DNA from 3 places in the Flavobacterium sp. B183 genome. Region 2 is predicted to be linked to each of the others. Evidence: riboswitches for the same ligand, from Rfam matches in the RefSeq annotation. Region 2 holds a riboswitch; each other region holds the start of a gene.
What was found. A riboswitch is a leader RNA that binds a small molecule or an ion and turns the genes downstream of it on or off. The one in region 2 is predicted to bind cobalamin.
Positions count from the first base shown of each region.

Region 1: another riboswitch for cobalamin. It lies ahead of M4I44_RS14995 (cell surface protein); the one in region 2 lies ahead of M4I44_RS21215 (TonB-dependent receptor).
Region 3: another riboswitch for cobalamin. It lies ahead of M4I44_RS00465 (TonB-dependent siderophore receptor); the one in region 2 lies ahead of M4I44_RS21215 (TonB-dependent receptor).

Region 1 is NZ_CP097434.1:3,537,556-3,548,489, reverse strand. It holds gene M4I44_RS15025 (hypothetical protein) at 1-355, opposite strand, end outside; gene M4I44_RS15020 (hypothetical protein) at 368-661, opposite strand; gene M4I44_RS15015 (NAD(P)/FAD-dependent oxidoreductase) at 910-2,361, shown strand; gene M4I44_RS15010 (DUF4465 domain-containing protein) at 2,518-3,465, opposite strand; gene M4I44_RS15005 (hypothetical protein) at 3,530-4,768, opposite strand; gene M4I44_RS15000 (hypothetical protein) at 4,781-6,022, opposite strand; gene M4I44_RS14995 (cell surface protein) at 6,066-7,355, opposite strand; cobalamin riboswitch at 7,818-8,020, opposite strand; gene M4I44_RS14990 (hypothetical protein) at 8,302-8,646, shown strand; gene M4I44_RS14985 (hypothetical protein) at 8,651-9,769, shown strand; gene kdpA (potassium-transporting ATPase subunit KdpA) at 9,925-10,934, opposite strand, start outside.
Region 2 is NZ_CP097434.1:5,181,485-5,192,418, reverse strand. It holds gene M4I44_RS21225 (amidohydrolase) at 1-1,233, shown strand, start outside; gene M4I44_RS21220 (beta-ketoacyl-ACP synthase III) at 1,455-2,438, opposite strand; cobalamin riboswitch at 2,881-3,082, shown strand; gene M4I44_RS21215 (TonB-dependent receptor) at 3,197-5,245, shown strand; gene M4I44_RS21210 (YncE family protein) at 5,242-6,387, shown strand; gene M4I44_RS21205 (cell surface protein) at 6,527-7,738, shown strand; gene M4I44_RS21200 (DUF5074 domain-containing protein) at 7,763-10,027, shown strand; gene M4I44_RS21195 (hypothetical protein) at 10,289-10,934, opposite strand, start outside.
Region 3 is NZ_CP097434.1:85,935-96,868, reverse strand. It holds gene carB (carbamoyl-phosphate synthase large subunit) at 1-241, shown strand, start outside; gene yiaA (inner membrane protein YiaA) at 334-732, opposite strand; gene M4I44_RS00495 (DUF4252 domain-containing protein) at 895-1,434, opposite strand; gene M4I44_RS00490 (DUF4252 domain-containing protein) at 1,436-1,963, opposite strand; gene M4I44_RS00485 (hypothetical protein) at 1,981-2,439, opposite strand; gene M4I44_RS00480 (RNA polymerase sigma factor) at 2,426-2,935, opposite strand; gene M4I44_RS00475 (S41 family peptidase) at 3,102-4,574, shown strand; gene M4I44_RS00470 (YncE family protein) at 4,638-5,690, opposite strand; gene M4I44_RS00465 (TonB-dependent siderophore receptor) at 5,695-7,548, opposite strand; cobalamin riboswitch at 7,575-7,778, opposite strand; gene cobC (alpha-ribazole phosphatase) at 7,846-8,379, opposite strand; gene M4I44_RS00455 (adenosylcobinamide-GDP ribazoletransferase) at 8,364-9,149, opposite strand; gene cobT (nicotinate-nucleotide--dimethylbenzimidazole phosphoribosyltransferase) at 9,207-10,886, opposite strand.

The sequences.
Region 1 (10,934 bases), 1.6 Mb from region 2:
CTGTTTGAATGGCACTGATGAAATTATTACCAAAAGAATTCGCAGTAAAGCCTTTAGAATTAGGCAAAGGATAAAATGCGATTTCAAAAGGAATTGAAGTATCCCAACTCGAATTGTAAAAAATCAAACCCATTTCAAAATAATGCTCCAAGTCATTTTCCTTTGCGTATTTGGTAATTTCTACGAGCTGTTTTTCAAATTTTTCTTTATTGGGATTGTATATGAGTTCGTTGTAAATCGGAGTAAAAGCGGAAATTATTCTCGTAAGATCATTCAGTGTTTTGTTGGTTAAAACTCCAATAGAGCGTATTTTAAAATCTTTTAAATTTTCTGTTTCGATTAAGTTTTTTCTCAAAAAATCAAACGATTACATTGGCTTTTTAGAGCCTTCCGGGAATTCTTCAAATGGATAGCTGTAATCCAATGTCAGATGATCAAATTCTGCGACCAGTTTCTGAAATTGCTCAGTATTGTATTTTGATTTTTGAAACTCGGTTTTAAAAACGTTGTCCGGATAGTTTTCGGATAAATTCTGAAGAAAAACAAAAACAGCCAACTGCTCAGAATACTTAATATTAAATACTGTTTTTTGAGCAAAAGACCAATTGGTTACGGCACACACCATAACAACCAAAAGCTTAATTTTTAAAGTAATTTTCATTGTTTAGTCATTAGAATTTATTCGATAAGGATTAAAAATAATTCAAAAATTAGCAGCCAACAAACACTCACGATACCCTAAACAAAACAGTAACTGCTATGTTATCTTCAATAACTCTTACAATCTCTTTTAGTATCTATAGCTTACTATTTTGCACTAGCCCTCTTTTGTCTTAAATTTGCAGTCTTGTTACAAGCATATCAAAGTTTTCAAATGCTGAAGTGTCTAAATTAGGTAAAAAAGTGGGAATACATACGATCGAAAATGCAGAAAGAAACTGGACTATTTGTCCCGAATGCCAGGGACGTGGTAAAAAAAGCCAAAGACTCAGCAAGAAAGTGCGGCTTCAGTATCAGATAGCGCTGGAAAACTTTGAAAAATCAAAGGACTCAGGAGTTCCTCCTACTCGTCCTAAAGCGCATCTCAATGTTTGTCTCCACTGTGACGGATCGGGATTGATTCCTTCGGAACATCCTACTATGATTGACAAAGAAAACTACCCGCATGTTGCCATAATTGGAGCCGGTATCGGAGGAGTTGCATTGGCTGTTGCTTGTTTGCACCGCGGAATTCCTTTTACTCTTTACGAACGCGATACTAACTTTGATGCCCGATCACAAGGCTATGGACTTACCTTACAACAAGCCAGTAAAGCCATTGAAGGATTTGGTATTTTCTCTTTAGAAGAAAAGGTCATTTCCACCAGGCATTTGGTACATACTCCGGAAGGAAAAGTAATTGGAGAATGGGGGATTCGAAAATGGATTCCATCAGATACCAAAACAGCTCCAAAGAGAACAAATATGCACATTGCGCGACAACATTTGCGTTCAACACTGCTGAAACAACTCGAAGGAAATGATATCGTACAATGGGGACATCAACTCATAGATTTTAAGGAATCAGAAGATCAAAGTATTTCCTTAAACTTTGAAGTAAATGGCAAAATCATAACTACTAAAGCCGATCTTGTGGTTGGAGCTGATGGCATTCGCAGTACGGTACGAAAACTATTAATTGGTGACGAAGTTACTCCTTTGCGTTATCTGGGATGTATTGTGATATTAGGTATTTGTCCGTTAAAGACTCTTGATGGACTTGATCATAATTTGCTCGACTCGGCAACTGTGTTTCAAACCGCTAACGGCAATGAGCGAATTTATATGATGCCTTATACAGAAAATTCTGTAATGTGGCAGCTTAGTTTTCCAATGTCCGAAGACGAAGCTAAAATATTGAGCGCACAAGGACCGAAAGCGTTAAAAGAAGAGGCTTGTCGAAGAACACAATGGCATGCTCCTATTCCGCAAATTTTATCGGCAACTTTAGAGGAGCAAATTTCAGGTTATCCGGTATACGACCGTGAATTACTTCGTCCCGAATTATTAGCAAAAAATAAACGGACCACATTGATTGGGGACGCAGCACATCCGATGAGCCCTTTCAAAGGACAGGGAGCTAATCAGGCATTGTTAGACGCGCTTTCTTTGGCTCGGGGAATCGTAAGAGGATGCAGACCGCTATCCAACTGGAGAGAAGCAGGAATAAGAGAAAGCGTTTTGACTGAGTTTGAATCTGAGATGCTTGTGCGAAGTGCTGCCAAAGTAAAAGGCTCGGCTGAAGCTGCTGAATTCCTTCATTCTGAAATTGTTCTTCACGAAGGTGATGAACCAAGAGGAAGGTGTTTAAAGAATAAATAAGCCAAATCATTTATTGCGTTTTTGTACAGTTTTTTTGTACAGTTTTTTTCTCGCAGATTTTGGAGATCAAGCAGATTTTTCTTTATAGCCCATGTGTTTTAAACTAAAAAAAGGAGCCACTTTTCAATGACTCCTTTTCGATAATAAATTTTAGTATTATTGGATTCTTTTTACAGACAGCTTGTCTAAGCAGAAGTAAGCTGCAGTATTCATTCCGTATACCGGGTGTGAATCTGTTGAAGCCATTTGGAAAACAAGGTATTTTACGTCTCCCAAACCTTGAAGTGCTGTAGCGCTTACATTTATCCATCCTGTTGGCATTACTAAAGAACCTCCTGTGTAATCAGCCAATGATTGTGTAATTGGTGCAGTAATAGTTCCGCTTGAATCTACTCCGTAAATTAACAATTCAAAGTGATCTCCTGAAGAAAATGCCTGAGCAAAACCGTCTCCATACAAACAACCATAATAAGGCCATGGGTGCATGTTGATTTTTAATCCTTTTACATTGTACAATCCTGTATTTCCAATTTTAATCCAGTTAGAGAAACTTGTCTCACTAAAAGTAGTTCCCTGTGGATTTTTAGGATCTGTATAACTTGACCAGTAAGCTACGATGTACGGATCTCCTGTTGTACCCGGAGTACCTGCCGAAATTGTAGAAGAAGTTCCGAAACCACTTCCTGCCATAGTACCCCATTGATTGGCTACCCAACCGTTAGATCCGCCAGTACCTGCTCCCGAACCATAATTTGTAATATCATTTACATTGGATACAATAAAACCATCCCAATAATTGTAACCTGATGATGTTCCGCTATGTGAAAATTTAAATATATCAACGGTTAAGTTGGTACTTGCCACATAGGTATTTTGCCAATACTTCCCGCCTGTTGTTGATGTTCCGCTGGTCAATAAAGAACTTGTCAGGTTAAGCGTAGTAGTTGTTCCTATCGAAGGATCGGTCACTGCACTTTTAGAAGTTGAGCCTGAGCTTTTAATCGCTGCACTGCCGCTTTCGCTATTTAATAGATTTTCATCATTACTACAGGACGAAAGTCCCAGAATCAAACCTACTGTCAAAAAATAAAGTACTTTTTTCATGATTTATAAAAATTTGGATTAATATTCTTGGTTGATTAATAAACAGTTTTATTCCCGCTTTCGATTACTTGCCTGCAGCAAAATTCAAATCTTCTGCCTGTTTGAAGGAGTTCGTAACCAGGTCTAATGCGCCAATCTCTGTAAATGTAGGCACGTATACTTTTACGAAATCTACTCCGGGAAGATGTACTTTATTACCATTACTATCTACAGCCCAGCTAATGTCTATCGAAGGATCTTTGATTCCGCCATAGCCCCATTCAAAAGTTCCAACATTGAATGCTGTACCTTCTCCATCGCTAATATCTTTTGTAGCCAAATTGACTTTTGTTCCTTTTAGTGTGTAAGAATCTCCAAGCCATTGTGGGTAATAATTATAACGTCTCCATTTTTTTGTTCTGGTGATAAAACCTGAAGCCGTTTTATTATTTGCCCATTTAAGATATTCCTTGTCGAATTGCCAGTCGTACTTTCCTGCTACGGCAGCTTTATTTGGATCCGGTTTGTAATATGTCACCTCATAATTCTTAACTGTAGTCGATTTATAATACTCACTTCCGGCTATTTCGTACCACTCATTATCCTCTGCAATTCCATTTTTATTGGCATCATAAGCCACCATAATACTCACAGGAGAAAACTTTGAAGCATTCGAAACTGTATTCATCTGAACTGTAAAATCACGTTTGCCATAAGCATTGATCACCGTATGGTCGAATTTTGTTACGATATAACCGCCAAAAGTTCCCAGATCAACAAGAGATCCATCGGCCAAAATAGCCTGTGCATTCTCTATCGCTTCCGCTTTCGTTGCAAACTCAAAACCGTCATTGTTATAATGCGGAGCAGGTACATAATCAATAATTGAAAGTGCTTTCGAAGTATACGTTTTACCGGTTTCGGCAACTGTAACTTTAGTAGAAGCCTGTTTTACCAACTTATTTAGTGTTACGGTAAAATCTACAGCATAGCTTAGTGCTTTTGGTGCTATAAACTTCAAGGTCTTACTGTCGCCAATAACAGAATCTTTAGCCACTCCGTCTTTTCCGGTTACTTTTAAAGTCCATTTGTATTGGGCAACAGCCCCATTTGCATTTTCAATCGTTACTTCCGGATCAATCGCTACCACATTGTATCGCTCCGTTGTAAAATCTGCCTGCAATTTTATAGTAAGAGTTGGATCTTTAATCGGCTCCGGTTTAGGTTCTTCAATTACAGGCTCCGGCTTTGTATCATCATTACTGCAATTGTAAAAAGAGCAAACAATGGCGAGGTACAAACTATATTTTATAAACTTTTTCATATTCTTCTCTTCTTACTTTTTTAGATTGTATTTTTTAATTATTTGAAGATCTGCAGCTCCCGAGAATCGCGTAGCCATAGACGATTGCTGGTGACAAAGTCCCATTGGTTCGCTGACACAGTTCACTACTTTGATAAAATGAATTCCCGGAAGATTTGCTTTATTTCCATTCTTGTCTACGGCCCAGTCGATATCAATATCAGGGCTTTTGGCATTTACGTATCCCCATTCCGGAGCCTCAAAATTCCACAAAGTAGTTTGCCCCGGACGTACTGCTGCGAAATTTACGTTTAACTTCGTTCCTTCGTAAACAGCTGTATTTTGAGTATCCCAGGCTGGATAATACTCTTTCTTGGTTTTAGACCTTGGCAAAAAGTACGTTTGAGATTGGTTGTTCTCACAATAAAGATGTTCACGATCTAAAAAAGGATCATTTGGACCGCTTACAACTACTTTCTTGCCAGCTGCAGGTTTATAGTAAGTAATTTTAAAATTCTTAACCGTATTTTCTTTAGCATGCTGACTTCCTATGATTTCATACCATTCGTCTTCATCGGGTTTTCCATTGGCATTTTTATCATAAGCAACATAAATTAAACCCGGAGCCGGAGGATTGGCTTTATCCGTTAAATCTGCTCCGTACACTCTAAAGTCTTTTTTTCCTGAAAGATTAACCACCATATGATCAAATCCAACCACAATTGAGCCTCCAAAACCTCCTAAATCAATTGGATATCCTACACTGGTTTCACTTATTCTTCCCAATGCTACCCTCATAACATCTGCTTTCGAAAATCCGTCTTTGTACAAATCATTGGCAAACATTCCGGGTGCCGGATTAAAATCCTGAATACTTGTTATGTAAGGATTGTAATTTTGAGTCTCATTTATCACATTCACTGTGGTGGCGCTTGTGCCTTTTTTATCTCCTTCAGTAACATTTAAGGTTAGTTCATATGCACCGGGATATAAAGCAACAAATCGTAAATCTTTTGTAGTTCCTATAATCGAATCTTTAGTCTGATTCACCGGATTTTTTTTAAGTACCCATTGATAATTTGGATTACTTGTTTCAGCTGAAGCTGTAATATTCAAAACTTTAAAGGTGTTTACTTCAAATTTATCCTGAAGCTTTACTGCTATTGGTACGACGAGTCCTTCTCCGGTGTTGACATCATTTTTATCGTCATCACTGCATCCGGTAAATGCCGCCGCAAAAGCCAATAATAATAAATGGGCAAAGTTTTTTTTCATAATTCCTGATATAATAATTTAGTTTAATACATTTTTGAATGGGTTAACGCGTGGGAATGCTTTCTCCTGAAAGATGCAAATCTGTTGCCCCCATTATTTCTGTCGAAGTTTCTCCTAGCCATCCCGCCTGCTGATTAAGGCCATTGTACACTTTCACAAAATCGATCCCGGGAAGCACTACCTTGTTTCCCTTTTCGTCCACAGCCCAGTTAATATCTATGCCCGAATCATCATCATTGTTCGGAGCATTATCTGCATATCCGTATAAAAAAGCATACTGCACAAAGTAACTTCCCGTTCCGCTTTCATCAACTGCGTTATCGGGCAATCTTGTTCCTTTATAAGTAATAGAAGATTGATCTTTAAGCCATTTTGGCCAGTAATCTAAAGAATGATTGTAGGCATTATTCTGAACCAGATAGCCACTTTTCCCCTGATTGTCTTTCCATAAAATATACTCCATATCGACAAAACCTACTGTACCCGTTGTTCCGCCCGACACCGGAATTTTATTGGGATCAGGTCGGTAATACGTTATTTCATAATGCTGAATCGTTTTAGGCATTTTATGCCCGCCGCCTTCTATCTCGTACCACTGATCGTCCGGAAGCCCGTTTTTATTTTTATCGTAAGCGACCATGATTACACCTGCTTCACTACTTCCGCCACGCATGGTACTGTTTGGATTTGGATTAGCCTCTGCCCAGAAAGCATTGCCCAAAATTCTAAAATCACGTTTACCCTTAACATTAACAATGGTATGATCGAATCCAAAAACAACATAACCACCAAAAGCCCCCAATGAAACCAGATCACCATTTTTCTTGGCCAGATAAGTATTGGCTCTTGATAAAATTCTTTCAGGAGTATCGCCGTCATTCGCAATAGGCAGATCGTTAACAAACTGCCCGGGTGCCGGTTTAAATTCAAATACTTTTGAGATGTAGCTTTTATACTCCTTCGTTTCTTTTGTAACGGTAACGACTACTTTTTGAGTTTGTATACTTCCTTTGTCATTTACAGTAACTGCCAATTCATAAACTCCTGCTTCTGCTGCCACAAATAAAAGTTCCTTTGCTGTAGTAGTACTTAGTGCATAACTTTCTGAAGGTGCTTTTGTAATGGTCCAACTGTAAGTAGCTTCTGTTGTTGCGCTGATTGTTGGATTTAAAGTCATAATTGTAAATCTCTGCATACTAAAAGCTAAATCTGAACTAACAGGTGTCGGATTACTATTTTCATTTGATGCATTATCATCAGAACAATTGGTTAATGAGAGTACTGTAATAAGCAACAATATGGATTGGAAGTTTTTGAAAATATTATGGTACATGTGGTATTGTTTTAGTTGGTAGTGGTAAAAGCAGGAGAAATTGAAGAAATAACAAAAGAAGTTTCAATTAAAGTCTTCAACAGAGCGCAATGTTATCTTTGTAAGCGAACACAATCCCGCATCGCCAAAAGCCCTTGGAATTGTGCTGATTTTTTATTGGAACAGAATTAAAATAAGGGAAGACACCGCCAGATAATGCATTCGGAAAATACCGATTCAACAGTGATTTCCTTTTCAGAAGTGATACTCTCAGAGAGAAAAAGCAACTACACAACACTCCCGACTGAAGCAGAATAGAAGCAAAAACGATAACAATAAATAAGAATTCTCTTTTTGTATTATACATCACTTATTGAATTAAGAAAACTCCGGGATGTATAAATTAAAAACGCAATAAGGAAGAATCCCGTCATAAAAATGACAGGTTTCGTTTATTGTTCTTCAACTTTATTCCACGAAAGTCTTAAACTATGTGATTGTGGCAGGTCTCCTGACTTGTTCCATCTTTAAAACAACCTTCTCATCCCGCACGCGGGACAATGGCATTAGTAACGTTTAAAGACTTGTATAGAACTTACAGTAGCGGGTCTGTTCAGGATTTGCACCTGATTCCCTTTTAACCATTTTTTCTTAAGAAAAAACAGACCAAAATCTGGCGCAAATATATAACTATCTTTTACAATAGCGTAATTCTGAATAAAAAAATGAAATTTTAATAATAATCAATGCGTTACCAAAATTTTAAACTTTTTCCGAAGGTCTATCCAATGGTACCAATTACAGATACATGTTTACTGACTAAACTTCTTTATTTATTTTTAATCTCAATTTTCATAAGTAAAACAATACCCGTAAAAGTTCCTTTTGATCCCTAAATCAGGTATATATACTTGATTTCAGAAGATCCTGACTAGTTACTTTTATAAATAACTAAAACTTAAATATTATGGAAACAGTAAAAATCCCTCAAGGGGTTCAGGTTACACTAAATGTAGCGATAAGTTCTGATGCAATTGTTGGTGCTGCTATTCGTTTAAAAGGTGAGGTAACCACTTACCCAGACAATCAATTTTCAGTAATTCTGGGAGATCTTTCAACACTGCAGAATGAAAAAATGACCGTGCAATCATTATTTCATGTCGATCAAAATATTGACCAAATAATGGCAACTACCCGATTAGATATTGAAGTTTCTTATGGTGACCAAACGCAGAAGCTAACTGTCAAAAAAAGGAAAATATACAATCAGCTTTTTATAGCATTTGCATACGTTCAATTTACAAAACAATAAAGTTATGAAAAACTATTACTTACTAATAATTATAATAATAGGAAACATTTGGAACAGCAGTGCACAGGAAAAAAATGTTCCATTAAGTGAGTTTCCTATGTCTAACTTGACCAGCCCTGCATTTCAATTGCTAGAAGAGACAGTAACAGATATATACACTCCTGAGAATGTAAAAGCATTAGCATTACATGTACAGAACAATTTTGGTGAAAGTATGGCTATAGAAGTAACTCCCTACTTTTTTATTAATACCAAAAGTAAAAAAAGGACCTACGACAGATACATAGGTGTTATGAAAGATAAGGCAACAGGCAACTTAAAACAAAATCCTTTTAGCGGATTAAATACAACTACTCTTTCTTTTGCCTATTTAAAAAAGGATTTTGAAACTATTGCAGGAGACAACAAACGCCAGACCTTTTCTATAGGGGCAAGAACAACATTGTTACGCTTTTTTGATAAAGAAAAAATATATGAAACGAAACAAAATATTCAACGTGTATTAACAGATAAAGCATTAATGATTCCCGAGGAAATACTTCAAATAGTAGATGAAAAAGAACAACAAAAAGCTATAGAAAAATTCTTTTTAGAAGAACAAAAAGTAAGAGATCGCTTAAAACCTTTTGAAAAGATAATCAAACCAATTTTCAAACTGGATGCAGCTGCAGCTTATAGTGAACTTTTCAAGGACAATTCTATAAATGGCGGAACAATTAACCGTTTCGGATCATGGCTAACCGGGGAATTTAATCTGATTTTAAATGAGGATGATGAAGAAAGTTCTACCAATAACTATGCAAATCTTCTGTTTATTGGCCGATATATCGAAGATGGTTTTAATATGGATTCTACTAATGTTTATACCACTAATTATTATAGAGATTTCGGGAGTAAATTAAGTTTTGAATTTGGAAAATTTACCTTAGGATATGAATACATCAAACGAAACGGAACTGTAAAAAGCGAAAGATCTGTAGGTAATATAAGTTTTAGGATAGATAAAAACATAAGTATCACAGGAGCATTTGGAAAGGACTTTCAAAAAGAAGATAACCTTCTGGCGCTTTTTGGAGTAAATTGGGGATTAAATTTTGGCAATTCATCGCCTTCTCTCGAATAGTTGAACCATAAAGAAATAACCTACAAAACACATTGGATGTAATATAAAATTTGAAATCCTATAAAAAAGAAAGCATACTTGTTTTTTCTTTCAATTAACTGATTAGAAACAAGTATGCTTCTATGTCTTATATTAATACAAAAATTACACTACTACTAAATCATTAGCAAATGTTCCTGTACAGGTCCTAATGCAAAAACAATAAACATGGACATCACAGTTAAAATCATAATGACCATAAATAATAAGGTTCCAAAAATACCCGAATCAACTCTCAAAGTGCCCAGCGAAGGAACTACGGCTTTTTTAGCACTTAAATAACCAATGATTAAAAATGCTCCAATCATCGGAATAAAGCGACCGGCCAGCATCGTAACTGAGGTGGTTAAATTCCAGAAAGGAGTGTTATCAGCCAGACCTTCAAACCCACTTCCGTTTCCCGCCATCGAAGACACATACTCATAAACTATGGTGGTAAAACCGTGTGGTCCTGTGTTACTCAGCCACTCAACAGCTTCCGGAACATACAAATAAACATGAACTGCAATTGCGGAAAAAAGTAACGGAATCGCCAAAGCGCAAAGGTTTACCAAAACTGCTACCTGAACTTCCTTAATCGAGATTTTCCTACCAAACAACTCAGGAGTTCTTCCTACCATCAGTGAACCGATAAAAGTGGCTATAATCAGGTAAATAAACATATTGATCCATCCGGTACCCAGCCCTCCAAAAAACGCATCTACCTGCATTCCTATAAACATCCCTATCGAAGACAACGGCATATAACTATCGTGCATACCTGTTATGGTACCAGCCGGGATTATCATATTAACCGCGCTGTAAAAAGAGGAATAATACGTTCCAAAACGCACCTCTTTACCCTCCATATTGGCTGGTGATGAGTCGATTCCCATTGCGCTAAGTTTGGGATTACCGGACATTTCACCACAGATTAAGGGAATACAAGTTACAACAAACCCCATCAACATCACTCCCAAAAGCATTCTTGAAAATTTTTTATTGTTGAGATACCTGCCTACGAAAATGATAAAAGACATCGGCAAAAGCCAAACGATAATGGTATGAATGATATAGGTAAAAAAGTTAGGATTTTCAAATGGATGCGCACAGTTGGTTCCAAAAAAGCCACCGCCATTAGATCCTA
Region 2 (10,934 bases):
ACGAAAGAATATATTTTAACCAATGTAAGACTGGAAGACAGTTTTGAGTACAATGAAAAAAAAGAAGTAATTGCCACCAAAACCAATTTGTACAATGTACATATTTCAGATGGGAAGATTAAAAATATTACAACTGCCAAACCTGATGGGAAACTAAAAAAAGTAGATGCCAAAGGTCTTTTGATGCTTCCGGGATTGCGTGACATGCACATCCATATTGATAAAACTTTTTACGGCGGAAAATGGAATGCCGCTCCCAGAAAAGGATTTACGGTAAAAGATATGATTACGCTGGAACAAAAGATAATTCCCGAACTGCTTGTCGATTCTCAGTACAAAGCAGAGCAGGCTATTCAGTTGATGAAAAGTCAGGGGAGTTATTTTGCCCGTTGCCAATGTAATATTGACCCCGTGAGCGGATTAAAAAGTCTGGAGCATTTGTTGAAGGCTTTAGAGAATAATAAAGACAGTTTTGGATGGGAGATTGTGGCTTTTCCACAGCACGGAATTTTATATTCGCAATCAGAACCTTTACTGAGAGAAGCTGCAAAAATGGGAGTAGATTTTATTGGCGGACTTGACCCTACAACGGTTGATGGAAATATGGAGAAATCACTTGACAGTATGTTCCAGATTGCAATAGACCACAATAAAGGAATCGATATTCATTTGCACGAATCGCCACCTTCAGGAAAATCGGCTATAGAATACATCATTAAAAAAACTGAAGAGAACAAACAATTACAGGGAAAAACTTATATCAGCCATGGTTTTGCATTGGCCAGAATGGATCCGAAAGATTTAGAGGGAATAGCCGAAAAGATGGGAGCACTTGGAATAGGAGTCATTTCGACAGTGCCGATCGGAAAAACCATCATGCCCATTCCTACTTTAAAGAAGTATGGTGTGAAACTAATGACGGGTACCGACAGTATTGTCGACCACTGGATGCCTTTTGGAACCTGTGATATGCTGGAAAAAGCAAAATTATGTGCACAGCTTTATGGCTGGACAGACGAGTACAATTTGAGCCGTGCTTTGCATATCGCCACCACAAACGAGGTGTTGCCGCTTAACGATGCAGGTGTACGCGTATGGCCGGCAGCGGGGGATGATGCGCATTTTATTTTGGTAAAAGCAAGCTGTTCTGCCGAAGCGGTAGCTCGTTTGCCAAAAAGAGAAGGCGTGTTTTTTAAAGGTAAAATGATAGCAGGACAGATGACCGGCTTGTAAAAAAAATGAAAACGTATTTCTTACCGTCAATAAGCTGACCAGAAGAGATACAGTTGCCTGCAAAAGAATAATGGTTTGGATTTTATGTTTAATCTGAATTACAAGCATAAAAAAACAATCAGAACCACTAGGTTCTGATTGTTTTTTTATTTGAAATCGATATTAAATTTATGATGAGTTACCTCAGCATAAGAATTTAGCGTAATTTTTTTATATACTATTTACCATTTGATGTACATACTGCCCCAGGAGAATCCTGCTCCAAAAGCCGTAATAACAAGATTATCTCCTTTTTTGAAATCGTTTTTGAAATCCCAAAGACATAACGGGATGGTTGCCGCTGTAGTGTTACCGTATCTTTGAATGTTTACTTTAAACTTCTCAATAGGAATACCAACTTCTTCACTTACTGCCTGAATAATTCTCAAGTTAGCCTGATGAGGAATTACCCAGTCTACCATATCCGGAGTCAATGAAGCTTTTTCCATTAGTTCTTTCGAAGTACCGCTCATGTTTCTCACAGCGTGTTTAAAAACGGTTCTTCCTTCCTGATGTACAAAGTGCTGTTTGTTTTGAATGGTTTCTTCTGTTGTTGCCAAAAGAGAACCTCCGGCACGTACAGAAAGAAATTCAGCTCCTGTTCCATCTGTTCTGAAAATGTTTTGATGAATACCACGACCGTCTGTAGTAGGTTGTAAAAGTACAGCACCAGCGCCGTCGCCAAATAAAATACAGCTGTTTCGGTCTTCATAATTAACGATCGAACTCATTTTATCGGCACCAACTACGATAACATTTTTGTATCTGCCGCTTTCAATAAAGCTTGCGCCTACCGAAAGTGCGTATAAAAAACCACTGCAGGCAGCGTTAAGGTCAAATCCCCAGGCGCTTTTCAATCCTGCTTTTTCGCATACCAAACTGGCAGCGGGAGTAAGAATATGATCGGGTGTTGATGTTGCGAGTATTAAACAATCAATATCCAGAGGATTTATATCATAATTTTTTATTAAATCTTTAATGGCGAAAGAAGCCATATCTGAGGTTGCCAGTGTAGGGTCATCCAATATTCTTCTTTCTTTTATGCCTGTTCGAGAGGTAATCCACTCATCTGTTGTATCTATTCTTTTTTCTAAATCAGTATTGCTTAAAACCGTTTCCGGTACATATCCTCCAATAGCAATAATGGAAGCCTTTGTTGTATTCATTGAATTTTTTGTTTCTCTTTTAGTGTTCTTTTAATTTTGACTTTCGGCCCAAAACCTTTCTCCAGTCCATTTTACAAGAGTTTTTCGAAGAATATGTAGTACGAGGGGCATCTTCATTTACAGGGGCGCAATTTAACAAATATAAAGACGCAAAAATCTCGGGATTTGTTAATTTACTTTTAATATTTCTATTTCACTTCATTATTAATAAAATCAATTCCTGTTTTGAATGATTTTGTTTCAGTTCTTCAATGTTTATAAAAAAGCAATCCAACTGAACCTATTATTGGTCGCAAAAATGCTTTTTTGTTACGGGTAGGTTTAAAAAAGTGAAGAATATTTAAAACAGCATTCTTTTAATGAATGAATGAAATTTGGTCTCATTCATTGTCAAAAGTGTAATATGAACTAATTAACTCTTGTTTTTATAAAGATAATTCTATCTTTACGGCCAGATTAAGGTCTGTTTTTTCTTTAGAGAAAACAGTTAAAAGGGAATCAGGTGTAAATCCTGAACAGACCCGCTACTGTAAGTTCTGTAAAAGTCTTTAACGTTACTCATGCCATTGCCCCGCTTTGCGGGATGAGAAGGCTGTTTAAAGATGGAACAAGTCAGGAGACCTGCCGGAATCACATAGTTTAAGACTTTCGTGGAATAAAGTTGAACAACAATAAACGGACCTGTTATTTTGTAACGGGATCCTGCCTTATTGCTTTTTTGACGATCATATCCCGAAGTTTATTTAATTAAATCAGTGATGTGTAAGACCAGAAAATTACTTTTATTTCTTTTCGTATTGTTAGCTCCCGTCGTACTTCACTCGCAGACTACTAAGGACAGTCTGAGGGTTTTGAAAGAAGTACTGTTAAAAGCAAAACCTTATCAGGAAGTGATTCCCGTACAAAGCCTCTCAGGAGTACTGCTTGAAAACTTAGCCAGCCACAATGTTGCCGATGCACTTCGTTATTTTGCCGGAGTACAAATCAAGGATTACGGTGGTTTGGGCGGACTTAAAACGGTGGATGTACGCAACATGGGAACGCATCACGTGGGTGTTTTTTACGACGGAATTCAGTTAGGAAATGCACAGAACGGAGTTACAGATTTAGGAAAATACTCTCTCGATGATATGGAATCTCTCACCATGTATAATGGTCAGAAGAGTGAAATATTTCAGTCGGCTAAAGATTTTGCGGCAGCTTCTACTATCTATTTGCGCACCAAACGGCCTGTTTTTGAGAATAACAAAAAGACCAATTTCTTACTGCGTTATAAAACCATGTCCATCAATTACAATGACCTTTCTTTTAGATTGGAGCATAAATTAAGTGATAAAGTAAGTTGGAGCGCCAGTTCTGAATACATAAAATCTAATGGCGAATACAAATTCAGATACAAAAGAAACAATCTCGACGGTACTGTGGCTTATGATACCTCAGCCACGAGACACAATAGTGATATAGAAGCATTCCGTTTCGAGTCTGGTCTGTATGGGAAAATGAAGAACGGCACTTGGGATGCCAAAGTGTATTATTACGGTTCCGAAAGAGGAGCACCGGGAGCTATTGTAGAAAATAAGTTTTCGGATGGTTTTAGACAGTACGACAAGAATTTTTTTGCACAGGGTACTTTTATAAAAGATCTTAGCGAAAGATATAAATTTCAGGCTAAGGCAAAATATGCTTATGATTATACTCATTATGTAGCCAGAGACACCACCAGTGTACTGGGTGAAGTAGTTACCGAAGGTGCCCAATCTGACGATAGTTATTACCAACAGGAATATTATTTTTCAGCAGTCAATCTGTACAAGATTCTACCCACTTGGGACGTTTCGTTGTCAACTGATTTTCAGTACAACCGCCTTAATGCAACCAGAAAAGGGATAAAGACCCTGTTCTCTTATCCGGAGCGCTACACCGCTTTGTTTGCGCTGGCAAGTTCCTATAGACTGGATGGCTTTAAAGTTTTGGGCAGCGTTGTGGGAATGCACGTGCAGGAAGAAGTACGTTACAATGCCAAAGCTCCCGATAAAACAGAATTTACTCCTGCTATATTTTTGGGTTACACTCCTTTTAAAGCTTATGATTTTAATGTAAGAGCTTTTGCGAAACGTATGTTCCGAATGCCCACTTTTAATGATTTGTATTATACGATGGTCGGTTCCAGTACCTTAAGGCCCGAATACATGAATCAATATGACATTGGATTTACCTACAACATACCAGTAGAGAAAGGTTTCCTGGATCAGTTTTCTCTTCAGGTCGATGGATATTATACCAATACTAAAGATAAAATAATTGCTGCTCCAACCGGAAATTTATTCCGTTGGATGATGACTAATATCGGGCAGGTGAAAGGAAAGGGAATAGAGTCGGCTGTGGATATGAAAATGCATTTCGGCAAAGTAAATCTGACTACTCATTTAACCTATACGTATTCGGAGAGTCGAGATTACACCAAGTTTGCCGGTTTGGAATTATCCTCTTACGGAGATCAGATTCCTTACACACCCCGGCACAGCGGATCCGGAATATTAAATGCAGATTATAAGTCATGGAATTTTAACTACAGTTTTATATATGTAGGAAAACGCTACAACGGAAATGTAAACAATATCAAAATTAATGAAGTGCAGCCTTGGTACACCCATGATTTGGCGGTTCAGAAAATGTTCTCCTTTCATCAGTATAAAATAAAAGGAACGATCGAATTGAACAATGCCCTGAATCAGCAGTACGAAGTGATTTATAACTATCCGATGCCGGGCCGTACTTTAAAATTTATAATCAGTATTGCACTATGAAAAAGAGAAGTACCCAATTCCTGCTTAGTTTATTTGTTGCTCTTCTTTTGGTTTCCTGTAGAGAAGAAGAAACTATTTTTCCCTCTTCGGATAAAAGTGTAGCCGCACCCAGAAGCGATGGCAAAATAGAAGGATTTTATCTTTTAAACGAAGGTAATATGGGAATGAACCGTGCCAGTATTGACGTGTTCAATTACAGAACCGGGAATTATACCACCGATATTTACTCCGAACGCAATCCAACAGTAGTAAAAGAACTGGGGGATGTGGGTAATGATATAAAAATTTACGGGAATAAAGTGTATGCGGTGATCAACTGCTCCAATAAGGTTGAGGTAATCGACAAATGGTCCGCAAAACGAATCAAAAAAATAGACATTCCGAATTGCCGATATGTCACTTTCTACAAAAATAAAGCCTACGTAAGTTCGTATTCAGGCCCTGTTGCCATTGACCCAAATGCCGAAATTGGATTTGTAGCCGAAATAGATACCACATCCTTAGAAATAAAACGCAAAGTGACCGTTGGTTATCAGCCGGAACAAATGGTGGTACATAACGGAAAATTGTATGTAGCCAATTCAGGAGGTTACAAAGTACCTAATTATGACCGTACCGTATCTGTTATCGATCTTGAAACTTTTACCGAAATAAAAAAAATCGATGTGGGGATTAATCTTCATAGCATGCAGGTAGACAGCAGGGGGGATATTTATGTGAGTTCCAGAGGTGATTATTACAACACACCGTCTAATCTTTTTGTGATTGATACGAAGACGGATGAAAAGAAAATGCAGCTTGATATTCCCGTTTCAGCAACCTGTCTGGTCGATGATTTGCTCTATTATTACAGCGTTTCATGGAGCTATCTGACCAACAGTAATAAGGTTACGTACGGAATATTAGATACAAAGACCAAAAAAGTGATTAACGATAAAATCATTACAGACGGCACCGATAAGCATATCATGATTCCTTACGGTTTACAAGTAAATCCCGAAACGAAAGAAATATACATTACCGATGCCCAAAATTACGTAGTAACAGGTTACATCTACTGTTTTACTCCCGAAGGAAAATTAAAATGGAAAACTACGGCAGGTAATATTCCGGCACATATTGCTTTTATAACTAAAAAGTAAGTTGTGAAAAGTGAAAAGTGAAAAGTGAAGAATAAAGAATAAAGAGTAAAGAGTGAAGAATTAGATGTTACGCTCACTGGAAATTTATTTTGTTGTACCTCAGCAATTATCTGTCATTAAAGAATAAAAATAAAAAAATATGAAAAGAGTCCCTTTTGCACTTTTAAAGAGTACGCTAGTATTAACCCTCTTACTGGGATTTATTTCCTGTGGAACGGATCGGGAAGAAGAAGCGGAAAATGAAAATTTTGGAGAAATACTAAAAGAATCCTATACGATAGATCGTTTTAAAGTGCTCAATATTGATTTAAAATTAAATAGTAATTCAAAACTAACCTGGAGTATTAAAGATTCAGTGATCTCAGAAAGCCTTCAATTGGATTTTATCAGTCCGTATTTAAAGAGCTATCCCTTAACGTTAAAAGTGGAAACCAATGGTGTTGTAAAAACATTCCAATCGATTATCAATGTAACAAAAGAGACCGGAAATTATAGTAAGTACATCTCTAATGTACTGGAATTTCGTCCCGGAGTCGGTCAGTTTACCAATGAACTTCCCTTATACGCACCAGGAAATACCGAAAGTAATTTGATCAATGCCGCAAAAAAGTCACTCGTTGGTTCTAATGCCAGTATGATATCTCTAGGCGGATTTGGAGGCTATGTTGTATTTGGTTTTGATCATACGATTCCAAACATGAATGGCCGTGATTTTAAAGTTTTGGGAAATGCATTTTGGGCTAATGACACAAAGGAAACTCGTTCAGGTTCTTGTGAACCCGGAATTATTCTGGTGGCTTACGATAAAAATAAAAACGGGAAACCCGACGAGGACGAATGGTACGAAATAGCCGGAAGTGAATACTTTAAAAATACTACCGTGAAGAACTATAGTGTGACTTATTTCAAGCCGAATCCTGACAAACAGCCTGTTGCAGGTCAGGATTTTTGGCAGATCGATGTGCAGTACATTAAATGGGAAGACAATCAGGGGAATTCAGGATATAAAACCAAAAATGGATTTCATGAACAAAGCTATTATCCGCTATGGATTTCAGAGGCTTCTTATACTTTGAAAGGAACCAGAATTAAAGACAATTTTTATGATCAAAGTGGTACCGGAAACTATTGGGTAGGTACAGGATTTGACTTTGGTTATGCCGATAATGCACCTAATAGCGACGAAGGTTCTAATATTGATATTTCCTGGGCGGTAGACAAAAACGGAAAATACGTAAAACTTCCGGGAATAGATTTCGTCAAAATACATACCGCAATCAATCAGGAAGCAGGCTGGCTGGGAGAAGTTTCTACAGATGTTGCTGGAGCTTATGACCTGTATCTTAAATAATGAAAAATTAAAATTAAATTGAATATGAAGAAAAATTACTTGTTATTATTGATGTTCCTTTCTGTCGTTTTTATGCGTGGGCAGGTAGTATTGGAGGGCACAATTCTAAATAATAATAAACAATCAGCAGCGAAAAATAAAATTGCCAAAAACACGACTGCTGCGACAACCTTTGATGATATTAAGTATTGGATAGGCACCGGCTCTAATCGGGCAGCATTTGTGGTGCAGTGGAATGATGGTAAAAATACCGATGCTTTAGTCTGGGGATTCAGATGGGAGGGTACTGCCACAGGCCAAGACATGTTGAAGGCCATACTAAAAGCAGATCGTCGTTTTTTCGCTCTGTTGTATAAGGGAACACAAACGGGATCTTCGGTGGGAGGATTGGGTTTTGATCTGAATGGAATTAAAACGATCGGACTTTATAAAGGCACAGATTATACTTATCCTCTTTATCCAACAAATGGTTTTGTGAATACGACTGCTTATGACTTTGACAGCTACACAGCAATTGATACAAACGATCACTGGCAATCCGGATGGACAAATGGAGAATGGACGTATTGGGGGAAAAATTCTGCCGATGCTGATTTTACTGCTGTAAGTACAGGGGCATCTGGTCGTATTCTGCAAAATGATTCCTGGGATGTTTGGAATTATGCACCGTCTAAAAATGTGCTTCCTATTGCCGGAACTTTTACTCCGGTTGTACCTTATGCAGAAGCAACAGATTTTACGAATGGATTTTTTATGGTAAACGAAGACTGGTTCGGACATACCAATGGTTCTGTGAATTTTATTAATAAAGACGGAAGTACTAATTACCAAATTTATAGTATAGCGAACAACAATGAAACCTTTGGCGTGACCACTTGTTATGGAACAATTTACGGAGATAATTTTTATTTTATTTCCAAACAGGCAGCAAGTGGAGGAGATCAAAATTTTAGCCCAGGCGGAAGATTGGTTGTTGCCAATGCTAAAACCATGAAAAAAATTGCCGGATTTGCAAACATTGGAGCAGATGGACGTTCGTTTGTTGGAGTTAATGAAAATACAGGATATATCGGTACTTCAAAAGGTATTTATCTTTTTGATATTGCCAATTTGAAGGTAGGGAGTTTATTAGCAGGCACAGGTACTGCAGGACAGGTTGGCAATATGATTCGTACGTCTCAGTATGTATTTGCAGTAACACAAAATGGAGGAATGCTGATAATCGATCCTGCTACTAATACTTTGATTAAGACTATTACCGGTAAATTCCACTCTGTAGTTCAGGCCAAAGACGGAAGTGTATGGGGAATTCAGGATCAAAAGCTAATCAATATTAATGCTACAACTTTTACAGTAACCGAATATGCAATTCCAACAACTAAATACCCGGGTTCCTGGGGAGCCTGGAACGCGGGAAGTTTTACTTATAGCACGCAGGAGAATGCTTTGTTTTGGATAAACGCTATCAGTTCTTTTACTTCAGTAACAAAAATTGTAAAATTTGATATTACTTCAAAAACCTTTAATGAGAATTTTGCAACGATTCCGGGGCAGACAGATGCTTTTAAACAAATTCCTTATGGTGCCGCCCTGCGTATTGATCCGGTTTCAGATGAGCTGATTCTCAATACTACAGAAAACGGATTTGGAGCACATTTTCAGAAAAACTGGGTTCATACTTTTGATCGTACAGGAAATTTAATTCAGACAAGAGTTTTAGACGACTACTATTGGTTTCCCGGCACGACTGTTTTTCCGGATAATGCAGCACCAGTAGTGAGCAATACTCTGCCATCGGAAGTTTCGGTAAAAGAACCAACTGTAATCGATTTAAAAAACATTGTCTCGGATACTGATAATTTGTCGGCGGCGATTGTAAAATCTGTAAAGTCAGTTAGTGATACAGAGGTGGTTTCGGCCGTAATAAATGTGAATGACGAATTGGTTCTGACTCCAAAAACTCAGGGTACTGCAACAGTGGTGATTCGTTTTAATTCCAATGGTAAATGGGTTGAAAAATCAATTACAGTCAATACAACAAGCAATTTAGGAAAAGGCGAATTCACGAAATTAGTACTGGCAGTTTATCCAAACCCGGTTTCAGATGTATTGAATATTAGAACGGAAGACGAAGTGTTAAAAGTAACAGTCTATGATATTTCGGGTAAATCAATTAACACTCAATTCAATAACAATCAGATTAACGTTAGTGATTTTACCAATGGAATGTACATCATCAATATAGTGACTGATAAAGCAAACTATGTTCAGAAATTTATTAAGAAGTAAAATGTAAAATGTAAAAAGTGTTTCAAAAGCCCTCTTGCTGTTTTGTAAGAGGGCTATTTGTTTGAAGTTCAATATTTAACTAGTAGTAACTTCATTAATGATTTTATAAAAATATCTCTATGATTGTTTTCTTAATATCTGTTGGAGAGTATATTAGAATCAGAAATTAATTGTTGTAAGGTAAAAAGAGAGGTAACAATAATCCAGTAGAAAAACTTTCAGTGCTAAAAACAAAGATATAAATATTAATAATGTTACGATTTATTGTAAAATCGATATTATTAGTTCTTTGGCCGTCATAGACTCCATTCCAAAAACTTCATTATTAAAAAATGTTAGAATGCTCGGATCGGTTTCTGTTTCAAGTGCCAGAAGAAGATTTTCTTTAAAACCTGTTTGTAAATAAGTTTGATAGAGAAGGCCATATTTAGAATGTAATATGGTATGCAAATCTGGATTTTGTGAGTTTAGCCATTCATCCGCTGCATAACGTTCTTCTTTTAAAATTTTTCTTTGCTTTTGACTGGAAAAACCTTTAATTGTTTCTGTGCCATCACCTAAAAAAATAGGTTGTAGTGAAAAGTAGTATGGTTGTAGACACTTAGTGTACGCAATCTGTCCACACCAGTTAAAATAGCAAATTTCCTTACGTAATCCTTTGAAAATTTTCGAGTATGATATTCCTTCATAGATGAAATCTTCATATATTTTAGTATAATTAATACGAATAGCTTCGCGATTTGATTTGTCAAAGTATGATTTAGAGACTTTAACACCTTTCATATTGTAATGTGGTTCTTTTGCATACAAGAAAGGTAAACAATCAAAGTTAATATCTGTCAAAGTATTGGCTTGTGTTTTAAACTTGTTAAGATAATGTTCCAATATAATTTCAGCTTTGCTACCT
Region 3 (10,934 bases), 380 kb from region 2:
GAACTACGCTACAAAAGTAATGTTAGGACACAATAAAGTAACTGATTTTGACTTTAACCCACAATTGAAAGGATACGCGATTAAACAACCGGTCTTCTCCTTCAGTAAATTCCACAATGTAAACAAAGCATTAGGACCTGAAATGAAATCGACAGGAGAGAGTATCTTGTTTATTGATGATCTAAAAGACGATCAGTTCTACGAATTGTATTCCAGAAGAAAAATGTATTTGAGTAAATAATCTCAAGTCTTACTATAAAAAAAGCTCCAGTGATGGAGCTTTTTTTGTGGTTAATTTTGGAAGTTGTTTTTGATTAATTCTAGTTTGAAATATTATTCATTTGAAGAGTACGCCATATTGTCTCTCGTATTTTTTTGTACCGAAATAGCTCCAAAAAGAGCCAATAAAAAAGCAAAAGCATAAAAACCTTTTTCACTTGGTAAGATCGTAGCGTTCCATAGGCCCACGATTAATAATACAATAGATAAAAGAGTTCCAAACCAGCAGATTCCGTAATACATATCAGTCACCGGAAGTTTTTCCAGTCTGTCTCTAACACTTTTTTGTAAGGAGACAACAGCAAAAAGACCAAACATTAAAACGGTGAAATAATATCCTTTTTCGTTTAAAAGCATTTCGGCTCTTGCAAGTCCTACTATAAATCCAACTGTTCCTGCTCCAAGAGCTACCCATGATGCCGCAATAAAGGCGTTCGATGTTTTTTGTACCATACTTAGTTTAATAATTTTGTTTTGGTTGATGAACAAATATAGATAAATTCGGGTCATCTCAAAACAAACGCAAGTAATATTATTCAGTATTATCTTCTAAAAATGTTAAATAAAAAAAGCTCCGGATTACGGAGCTCTCTTCTTTTAATATAAAGTAAGATGTTATGGTTTCATTAATTGCTGCAAAGGTTTTAATTGATCCATGTTAATGTTAGATTGTTTCATAACCGACATCAAGGTCATAATGTTGTTAGGGTTCATGTTTTTTCCTAACACACGTACCACTACAAAACCACTTTCTTTTTTGTTGGCAAAAACCACAAATTCTTCGATGTTGTCGTCGGCTCCTACATAACTTATTGATGCGCCGTCTTTACCTGAACCGACCTTCATTAATTCCTGGTATTTTGGATTTTTCAAGATCTCTTTCAGTTTGCTGCGTTCTGTTTCAAATTGCGCCTGATTTTTAGACGTCTCTTTGAAAGCCAGAATATTCATTTTATCGAATGATTTTAAGGCTTCATTTTGCTCTGCAGATAATTTTGCTTTTTCCACATTTAGAATCGATGATGAAATGTCAAGTGCAATAAAATCTTTGTTGTCTGTGTTTTCAACAAAATACTTCTGCAATGAAGGGGTAGAATTACAACTTACTAAAGTCAGTAAAACTAATAGGGCTGAGGTAATAACGTTTGCTTTCATCTTATTTTCTGCCTTTAGAAGCTTTTTTTAAGTCAGACCCACCAGGAAGCTGCATCTTATCTGTTAGTACTGAGATTTCGTTTAAGTCAAAGTTACCAATAAGAGACAGTAATACAGTTTCACTGCCCTTAGCTCCGTCGATGTACATTAGTAATTCTTTTACCTGCGTATCACTTGATCCTGATTTGATCAGGATTCTAACATTTTTACCGCCATCGTTTACTCTCATTAGTTCCTCTAAACCGGCAGTTTTTACATATTTGTCTGCAGAAGCTTTCATGTCAGCTTCAATTTTAGGATTTTTAGTGGTAAACACTTTTAAGTAGTCTAATTTTTTAATCAGATTAATGTACTGTTGCGTTTCTTTATCAGAAGTGTCGGCCTTTACTTTACTCATTAAATCAAACATTTTTTTGTTTACGATTACTGAGGTTACATCGTCCTGACCATCATATTTATCAAATGCTCCCTGAGCATAAAAAGTGTGGCTAACGAATGCTAAAACTAGTGTTATGATGAAATTTTTCATTTTGATTGAGATTTAAATTACTGTTTAAAAATTTTGTTTTTTGATTGTTCGTATTCTTTAATGTATTGTACACTTTCAATACCTACATTAACATTGTTTGATAATAAGGCTAAAGCTTTTTGCGTTGCGGCAAGTGCTTCTTCCGGATCATCGTAGGTTCCTAATTCTGATTGAGCTGTAACCGGAGTTGCATTTTTTTCGCTCGTATAGAAATAGGTTCCAATTCCCAGTAAAACAACAGCTGAAGCTGCAATCGATAACCACGCCACATTTCGTTTTTTAGTTTTTAGTGGGATCGTCTGCGTCGATTTCTGTTCTTTTACCTGAGAGAAATAACCAAACATTGGTTTGTATTGCTCCAAATGCTGCGCAACATCCGGTGAAGAAAAATATTCTTTTAATTGATTTTCTTCGGCAATCGTGGTTTCTCCCTGAAAGTATTTTTCTAATATATCTTCTATTTTATTGAATTCCATAACTGTGTGTATTAACCATTGATTCTCTTATTTTTTTTCTCGCTCTTGAAAGGGCTACACGTATAGCCGTTTCGTTCATATTGACAATTTTCGCAATTTCGTCAAATTCATATTGCTCTACATCCCGCAACTGAATTAATATTTGTAATTGTTCCGGTAATTGGCTTATAATTTTTTCAACCCATTCTAGACTATTCGAATCCTCCAGTTTTTTGTCTAATTGAGGCTCCCGGTCCGTATAATTATTATGTACAATTTTAAGATTTCCGGCCCTTTTCGATTTCAACTGATCCAGACAATAATTCTTGGTCATTGTCATTGCAATAGCTTCAACACTATTATAGGAGTCCAAAGAATCTTTTTTGTTCCATAACTTTACCATAACTTCCTGAGTGGCATCTTCAGCCTCCTCGGTACTGGTTAACAATCTTTTTGCCAGACGAAAAACTTTGTCTTTGAAAGGATTTATTAATTCTATAAACACATTCTGATTCATAAAATTTGTTGGTTATTCGTTAGCTTATATAGTGAAGACGAGACACTATTATTTTTGTTACACGGGGTATTAAATTTTTTTTACAATAAAAAAAGCAATAAAATTCTTAGAGTTAAAACTAAAGATAGTATTTTTACGTTACTACTACTACATAGATATTTACTATATGAAGACAATATTAAGAAGCGTACTGTTATTATTTTTACTTGCTTTTTCTTTACAATCTTGTGAAGATCAGGATGATGTAGCGGCTCCGGCCTCGTTGCAGGTTAATGATTTTGTCTGGAAAGGACTGAATCAGTTTTATTTATGGCAAGCTGATGTTCCTACTTTGGCAGATGACCGTTTTAGCAATCAGGAAGCCTTAAATGCTTTTTTGAGAGGATATTCTAAACCGGAAGAATTATTTCAGGATTTATTGAATAAACCTATAAGCAAATTTCCAAAAGGTCAGGCAATTGATCGTTTTAGCTGGATTGTTGACGATTACACGGTTTTAGAACAGGAACTTCAGGGAACTTCAAAAAATAATGGTGTAGATTTCAGATTGAGTTATAAACCGGGAAGTACTACAGATTTAGTGGGTTATGTACGTTATATTATACCTAATTCTGATGCTTCTAAAAAAGACATCAAAAGAGGGGATCTTTTTACAGGTATTAACGGAACTTCTTTAACTGTTTCAAATTATCAGTCGCTATTGGCAGCGGATAGTTATACACTGAATATGGCTACTTTTAACGGTACCGGTTTTGATAGTAACGGAAAAACAGTTGCATTAGTAAAAACAACTTTAGATGAAAATCCTGTTTTTATCAATAAAGTGATTACATCCGGAAGTCGAAAAATCGGTTATTTGATGTACAATGGTTTTTATGCCAATTATGATGCACAGCTTAATGCGGCTTTTGGAGAACTAAAAGCGCAGGGTGTTACTGATTTGGTTTTAGATTTAAGATATAACGGAGGAGGCTCAATACAAACTTCAACCCGTCTGGCGAGTATGATTACCGGACAGTTTACCGGCAAAGTTTTTTCGAAAGAAAAATGGAATGCCAAAATCAACGAATATTACCAAAGTGAAGATCCTGAGTCGCTGCTGAATAAATTTGTAGATAAAATGGACGGTGCGGCGATTAATAGCCTGAACATGACTAAAGTTTATATTATAACCACAAGCGGTACAGCATCGGCAAGTGAATTGGTTATAAACGGATTAGTACCTTATATTTCTGTAGTTCAGGTAGGAGAGACTACTGTTGGAAAAAATGTGGGATCGGTAACCTTATATGATTCTCCAACTTTTGGAAAAACGAACCGTAATCCAAATCATAAATATGCCATGCAGCCTTTGGTTTTAAAAATTGTAAATGCATCTGATTTTGGAGAATACACAGACGGTTTGAGACCAACGTATGAAAAATTAGAACGCATTATGAACTTAGGAGTTTTAGGAGATCCAAATGAACCGTTGTTGAGTGTGGCAATATCTCAAATAACAGGAATCAGCGCGAAAAAAGCAGGAGATGACAGTGGGGTAACGCTGAAAGCATTTACAGATGCTAAAGCAATGGACGGAATTAAAAATCAAATGTATATTGAAAAAGCTCCGGAAGGACTTTTACGAGCATTGAAATAAAAAAAAAAGGCTTTCATTTCTGAAAGCCTTTTTTTATGTCATAATCTAAACGAATTACAGGAATTAATCGTTGAAATAGAAACCGTTTGGTCCAACACCAACAGTTAATTCTTTTTGTAATGTTCCGCTTAAATTGTAGATGTAAGCTTTGCTGTTTGATTTAAAATCACCTCCGTCAGCAAGATATATACGATTATCGTTTACTGCAAATCCATATAAATAACCTACAGGAGAAGTTAAGATTGGTGTAGTAGAAGCTGTTGTAGCAGTAGTATTCATAACATAAACAGAACTTGAAGCAGTATAATAAATCTTACCATCTTCAATATCTAATTGACCAGCATTTCCTAAATTAGCAGGTAAAGCAATTTTGGAAACAGATTTGTCTGAAATTTTTACTTTTACAATTTCCCCGGCAGCACCGTAAGGTTTTCTAAGGATAAAAAGAACTCCGTTTTCTTCTTCAATTGAATCTGCATCTGAACCAATAGTAACAGTTTCTACTGTTTTGGTTGTAATGTTTACCACCAACAACTTGTCGCTGTTATTTGGCTCAGTGATGTATAGTTTTCCATTATCTAACACAATTCTGTTTCCTGTACCTTTCAATTCGATTTTAGATTCAACAGTATTTGTGCTTAGATTAATTACGGCAACATAATCGTCAATATTGGCGTTAGGGTTTTTTTCCGGGTCAGTGTAGCTAGGATAGGTATTAGCATTAGTTACATAAGCTTTACCATCCTTTACAACACCATAGCGAGGGTTAGCAAGTCCGGTGTCAATTTTTGCAATCAATTTAAAACTATAACGGTCTACTACATTAATAACATTTGATCCACCGGCAATAATATAAGCCTTGTCTCCGTCAAAAAAGATGTTTTGAAGATATTTTCCAACGAAATCACTGCTGTTTACTGTCTTGTAAACATCTTTTGTGAAAGTATTTAAATCGTCAGATATGAAAGAAACGGAGCCACCGTCAGTAAAGTTTCCTTCATTTAAGATGAAAACGCCATTATCATAAACTCCCTTAGGTCCGTCAGAGTCGTCATTAGAGCAAGAAACAAAAAGCGATGCGCTTAATGCTAATAGGAATAATCTAGTTAGTTTCATTATTTTAAAATTTAAAGTTTAAGTACAGGTTATAATTTCTTCCGGGCATAGGTCGGTATTCCAGACTTTGATAGAAGGTGTTCCAAACATTCAAAACCTGAATGCCTACTTTGAAAGAAGATAAAAGTTTAAAATCGTAGTCTACACCAATGTTCGAAACAGTGTAAGCCGATACGATTTTTTCGGGGTCATTGTCAGCTTGTGTGTACACAAATCCATTATACAGAAATTGATAATTGGCTGAAATGTTATTTCTTGAGTAAGCGATGGCAGCGGTTACTTTATGAAAAGGAACAAAAAACAATTGCTTTTTGGTTTCTACATTTTCTGAAATTGAATAGGCATACGTCGCATTTGCAGTCAGGTTGTTTTTGCCAAAACTCTTTTTCCAACTCAATAGTGTTTCGGCTCCGTAACTGTTTACTTTGTCTGTGTTTTGCGGTGACCAGATACCATTAGCTCCCGGGACCCATTGCAATAGATCTTTTATTTTGATATAATAAAAAGTCTGAGTCAAAGAGAAGTTCTTAATGGTGAAAACGTTTCCAATTTCGGCCTGATAAGAACTCTCCGGTTTTAAATTAGGATTTCCGCCTTGTTCCCAGTACAAATCATTGAAAGTTGGAATTCGGAAATTACGGGATACATTCAATTTTAAATTGTACAGTTTCCCAAATTGATAGGAGGAACCTGCGGAGAATAGAACGGGTGATTTGTAATTGTCTGTAAACTCTTTACGAACCCCAAATTCGTTTTTCCAGTCCGCAGAAATATCTTGTTTTATAAGTAAAGCAGCAGAACTTATTTCTCTAACATTATCACCAAAACCACTTCCGTATCCTTTAGTTCGGTTGTAGTCCAGGATACCATTTAGTTGTATCGATTCCAGTAATTGATAGCCTAAATCTGCCTTAGAGATGAAGTTTTCGGTCTTTCCATAAGTGTAAATATTGCTCGAATTGTCGGCATAATATTTATAGTTTTCGAAAATATAGGCTGTTTTTAAATTGGTTTTGAATCTGCCAAAATCACCATCATATTCCAATAAGTTCCGATTAAAACCATTTACATATTTACTTTTAGTTTCAGATTCCGAAACTAATGAGGTATTTCGGTCTGTGTTTGAGGTTTGGGTATATAGCTTTAAACTGTTTTTGTCGTTGATTTTATATCCTGCATTGGCACTTAGGGTAATAACATCATACTGACCGTTTTGATTCCAGCGCTGTTCGCCTTTCCAGTTGTATTGGTTCAGGTATTTATAATCGTTTGTAGAACTATTTTTAGAAAAACCAATCTGAGTACTCCATTTTTTATTGGAGATACTTGTTTTATAATTAATTCCGATCGTGTTGAAACTTCCGTAATCCAATCTTAAACTGTTTTCAAATTTATTGTAAAAAGCGAGATCCGTATTCAAGTGTACGGTTCCTCCAACGGCTCCGCTACCGTAAATAACACTTCCTCCTCCTGCTTTTACACTTATAGAATTATAATCGGATCCGGAAATGGTATTAAAATCAGTACTTCCGTTCATTTGAGAATTAATGTTGATTCCGTTCCAGATTACAGCCGTTTGCGATGATGTTGTACCTCTAAAAGCAACTGTAGAAAGCATTCCACGGCCGTACTCTTTAAAATAAATGGTCGAATTAAAGTTTAACAAATCCGTTAATAAGGCTTCATTTTTGCCAATAACAGAGTCATTTAGTTTTAAAACCGATTGTGAATTGGAGTATTTTTTAAGATTAGCGTCAGAAACGACAACTGTTTTAAGTTTCGTAATAGAATCGTTCTGCGCCACAGTAATCTGGCACAACAATAAGAAACAAAGAGCAAAAAGTTTTTTCAAAGTCATAATTTCTACACTCTTTTTCCCGAGAGCTCGATATTGATTATAAAGGCAGGTCTCCTGGCTTGCGTCTTGTTGTTTACCTTCCCATTCGTCAGCGCGAGCAGTGGTTTTGTAGTTAACAACAAGCATTCTTTTCAGAACAAAGCTTACAGTTGCGGGTACAGCTCAAGATTTATGACTTGATTCCCTTTTAATGTGTATGAATGAACACAACCTTAATTTTCTGCAAAGATAAAGTTAAAATTATTGAATTTTCAAATTTGTTTTCGTTTTGGAGAGGGATTCTGAACAAATGATAATTTAATTCACTATTTTAATAACCTGTCCGAACGCTACTTTATTGGTAAAAGCGTCTTTTAGTGGTAATCCGGACTGATGACATAAAATACTTCTGATCACACCCGCATGTGAGACAATGACTACAGGAGCTGTCTGGTTGAAAACATAATCTTCTAAAAACGTACCCACTCTTTCATGAAGTATTGTAAAAGACTCCCCATTTGGGACTTGTGTGGTGACAAAATCTTCCATCCAGGGATTAAGTTCTTCCGCAGGAATTGCATCCCAGTTTTTCAATTCCCAATCGCCAAAATTCATTTCCATTAAACGACCGTCCATAATAAAGGAAGCTGGTTTTATAGTATTCTGAATGTATTCTGCCAGCATAGTACAACGTTTCAAAGGACTTGAAAAGAGTAGGGCCTTAGGAGGTAATTGCGAGACAATATCCTTAAAGATTTCTTCGAATGGAACAGCCAAATCTACATCGGTCTGACCGTAGCAGATCCCTTTTTCGCAGGTTGTTTCGGTATGACGAACTAGATAAATTTCCATATCAGAAGAATGCTTAAATAGTAAATAACTTCACAAACCTGTTGCGTTGCTCCCAGGCAGTCACCCGTGTAACCATCAATCCATTTTTGGAAGTAGCGGGCTAAAAAATAACGCATGATGAATACCGGAATAATTGCCAAAAGAAATTCAGATTGAAAAAATGAAAGTACCAATAATGGAATTAGTCCGAAGAAGAACGAACCTGTAATTTCTTTCCAACTGTGTTTCTTAGCTATAGGCTTGCTTTTACTCGTCGCATCATCGCGGGAGTATTCATGTGTGAAAATAATTGATATTGCTGCAAGGCGACTTAAGGAATGGGCCGAAATGAATAAGAGGAAAATTAGAAAAATGTTAGTAGTAAAAAGTGAAATGGATTCTGAAAGCAGTTTGAATTTTAATAGAAATAGTAAAACTAAACCAATCGCTCCGTAAGCTCCAATCGCACTGTCTTTCATAATAAGCAGAATTTTTTCTTTGGTCCAGCCGCCTCCAAAACCATCACAAACATCAGCAAAACCATCTTCATGAAAAGCTCCGGTGGTTAATATTGAGGCGATAATAGCCAAAAGTACTGCGGTTTCAATAGAGAGAAAAAGCGAGAAAAGATAAAAAGCCAGAAAGGAAATGCTCCCAACAATCCAACCAATGAAAGGAAAATAACGTGTTGCCTTATTTAAATAGTCAGGATCATGATTGATGTTTTTAGGGCACGGGATTCTGGTGTAAAACATTAAACAGGTAAAGAAAATATGTAGTTCTTTTTTCATTTAAGATAATTGATTAAGGCAAAATTAAAGGATAAAATTGTAAACTGAGAGTGAAAACTATTTCCGGCTCACTCCCGCGCTTTCAAAACTGGCCATTTCATTCAGAAAAACTTCAGCTGATTTCAGAATTGGAAAGGCAATCGCGCAGCCTGTACCTTCTCCCAAGCGCAAATCCAGATTCAGAATAGGTTTTGCATTTAAATAATCTAATAATTTCTGATGGGCTTTCTCGGCGGAACAGTGACAGAAGACCGCATTTTTATGAATAGCAGGATTTATTTTTGAAGCGATTAAAAAGGCTGTACTACAAATAAATCCATCCACCAGAAGGAGCATATTGTTCTCAAAAGCAGTTAACATCCCGCTGGCAATTTGTATAATTTCAAAACCTCCAAAGTAGGCCAGCTGTTGTTTTAACTCGGCCGGACCGGTATAATTTTCAATAGCTTTTCGCAGTAAGTCTTGTTTTTGAAGTAATTTTTCATCTTCAACACCCGTTCCTTTTCCGACGCATTCTTCGATAGAGAATCCGGTTAGAAGGCTCATCAATACCGAGGCAGTAGAGGTGTTTCCAATTCCCATTTCACCAAAACCAATACAATTGGAGCCTTTTCTTGCAATGTCTTCCACAATTGATTTTCCTTTTTCAAAACACAACTGTAACTCTGCTTCACTCATTGCGGGAAGGTGTAGAAAGGATTGTGTTCCTTTGGCTATTTTGGCATTAATCAGATTGGCATTGGTTGGGAAATCATAATTAACACCGGCATCAACGATGGATAACTGAATGTCATTTTGCTTACAGAAGACGTTAATGGCAGCGCCGCCTTCCAGAAAATTGGTCACCATTTGTCTTGTGACATCCTGCGGGTAAGCGCTTACGCCATGATTAGCAATGCCATGATCGGCAGCAAAAACAACGATAGAAGGATTTATGATTTTTGGGTTTAACGTTTCAAAAACAGTTCCCATCTGAAAGGCTAAAGTCTCGAGAGTGCCTAAAGCGCCAATGGGTTTGGTCTTCGAATCTATTTTGTCTTGTAGCTGAGTGCTGAAGTTGAAATCTTTTGAGCTTTCTGTTTTTGAGTTTAAATTTAAATTTGGAATTAGATTTTCAACGGTAGTTTTGATTTCCGTACAATCCGGAGCCTCTGATTTTTGTTTCCAGTGTAATTGCTGCAACATGGGCTGATTATCATAATTTGTAGCAGGTTTTCCGATGCAGAAATACCCCAACGGCTCAATGTTTTCAGGTAAATCGAGAATCTTTTTAAACTGATAATAGTTTAGAATAGACACCCAGCCCATTCCGTAACCCTGCTCAGTGAGAGAGAGCCAGATGTTCTGAGCAGCGCAAACTGAACTGAATTTTACCGCTTCATTGCTGCCAACCGTTCCAATCGTAAATTGGTTCAGTACAGATCGATCATAAGCAATAATGAGTCCGATTGGAGCTTCCTCAATGGCCTCCAGTTTTAAGGATTTATAGTGTTCCTTTTGTTCGGGATTGTCGGTAAGTTCCTCAGCTTTTTTGTTATAATCTAAAAAAAGCTCTTTTATGGTACTTTTAACCGCAGCAGATTTAATAAGATAATATCGGGTAGCATCTGTTAATCCAACTGACGGTGCCCAATGTCCGGCTTGAAGTGCTTTCTGAATGACTTCGTCAGGAAGTTCGTCATTTGTAAAATGGCGGGTATCACGACGTGATTTTAGTATATCGTCTAAATGACTCATTTTTAAATTCCAATTTTTAAATTCCAAAAACTTCGGGTTTGTAGAATA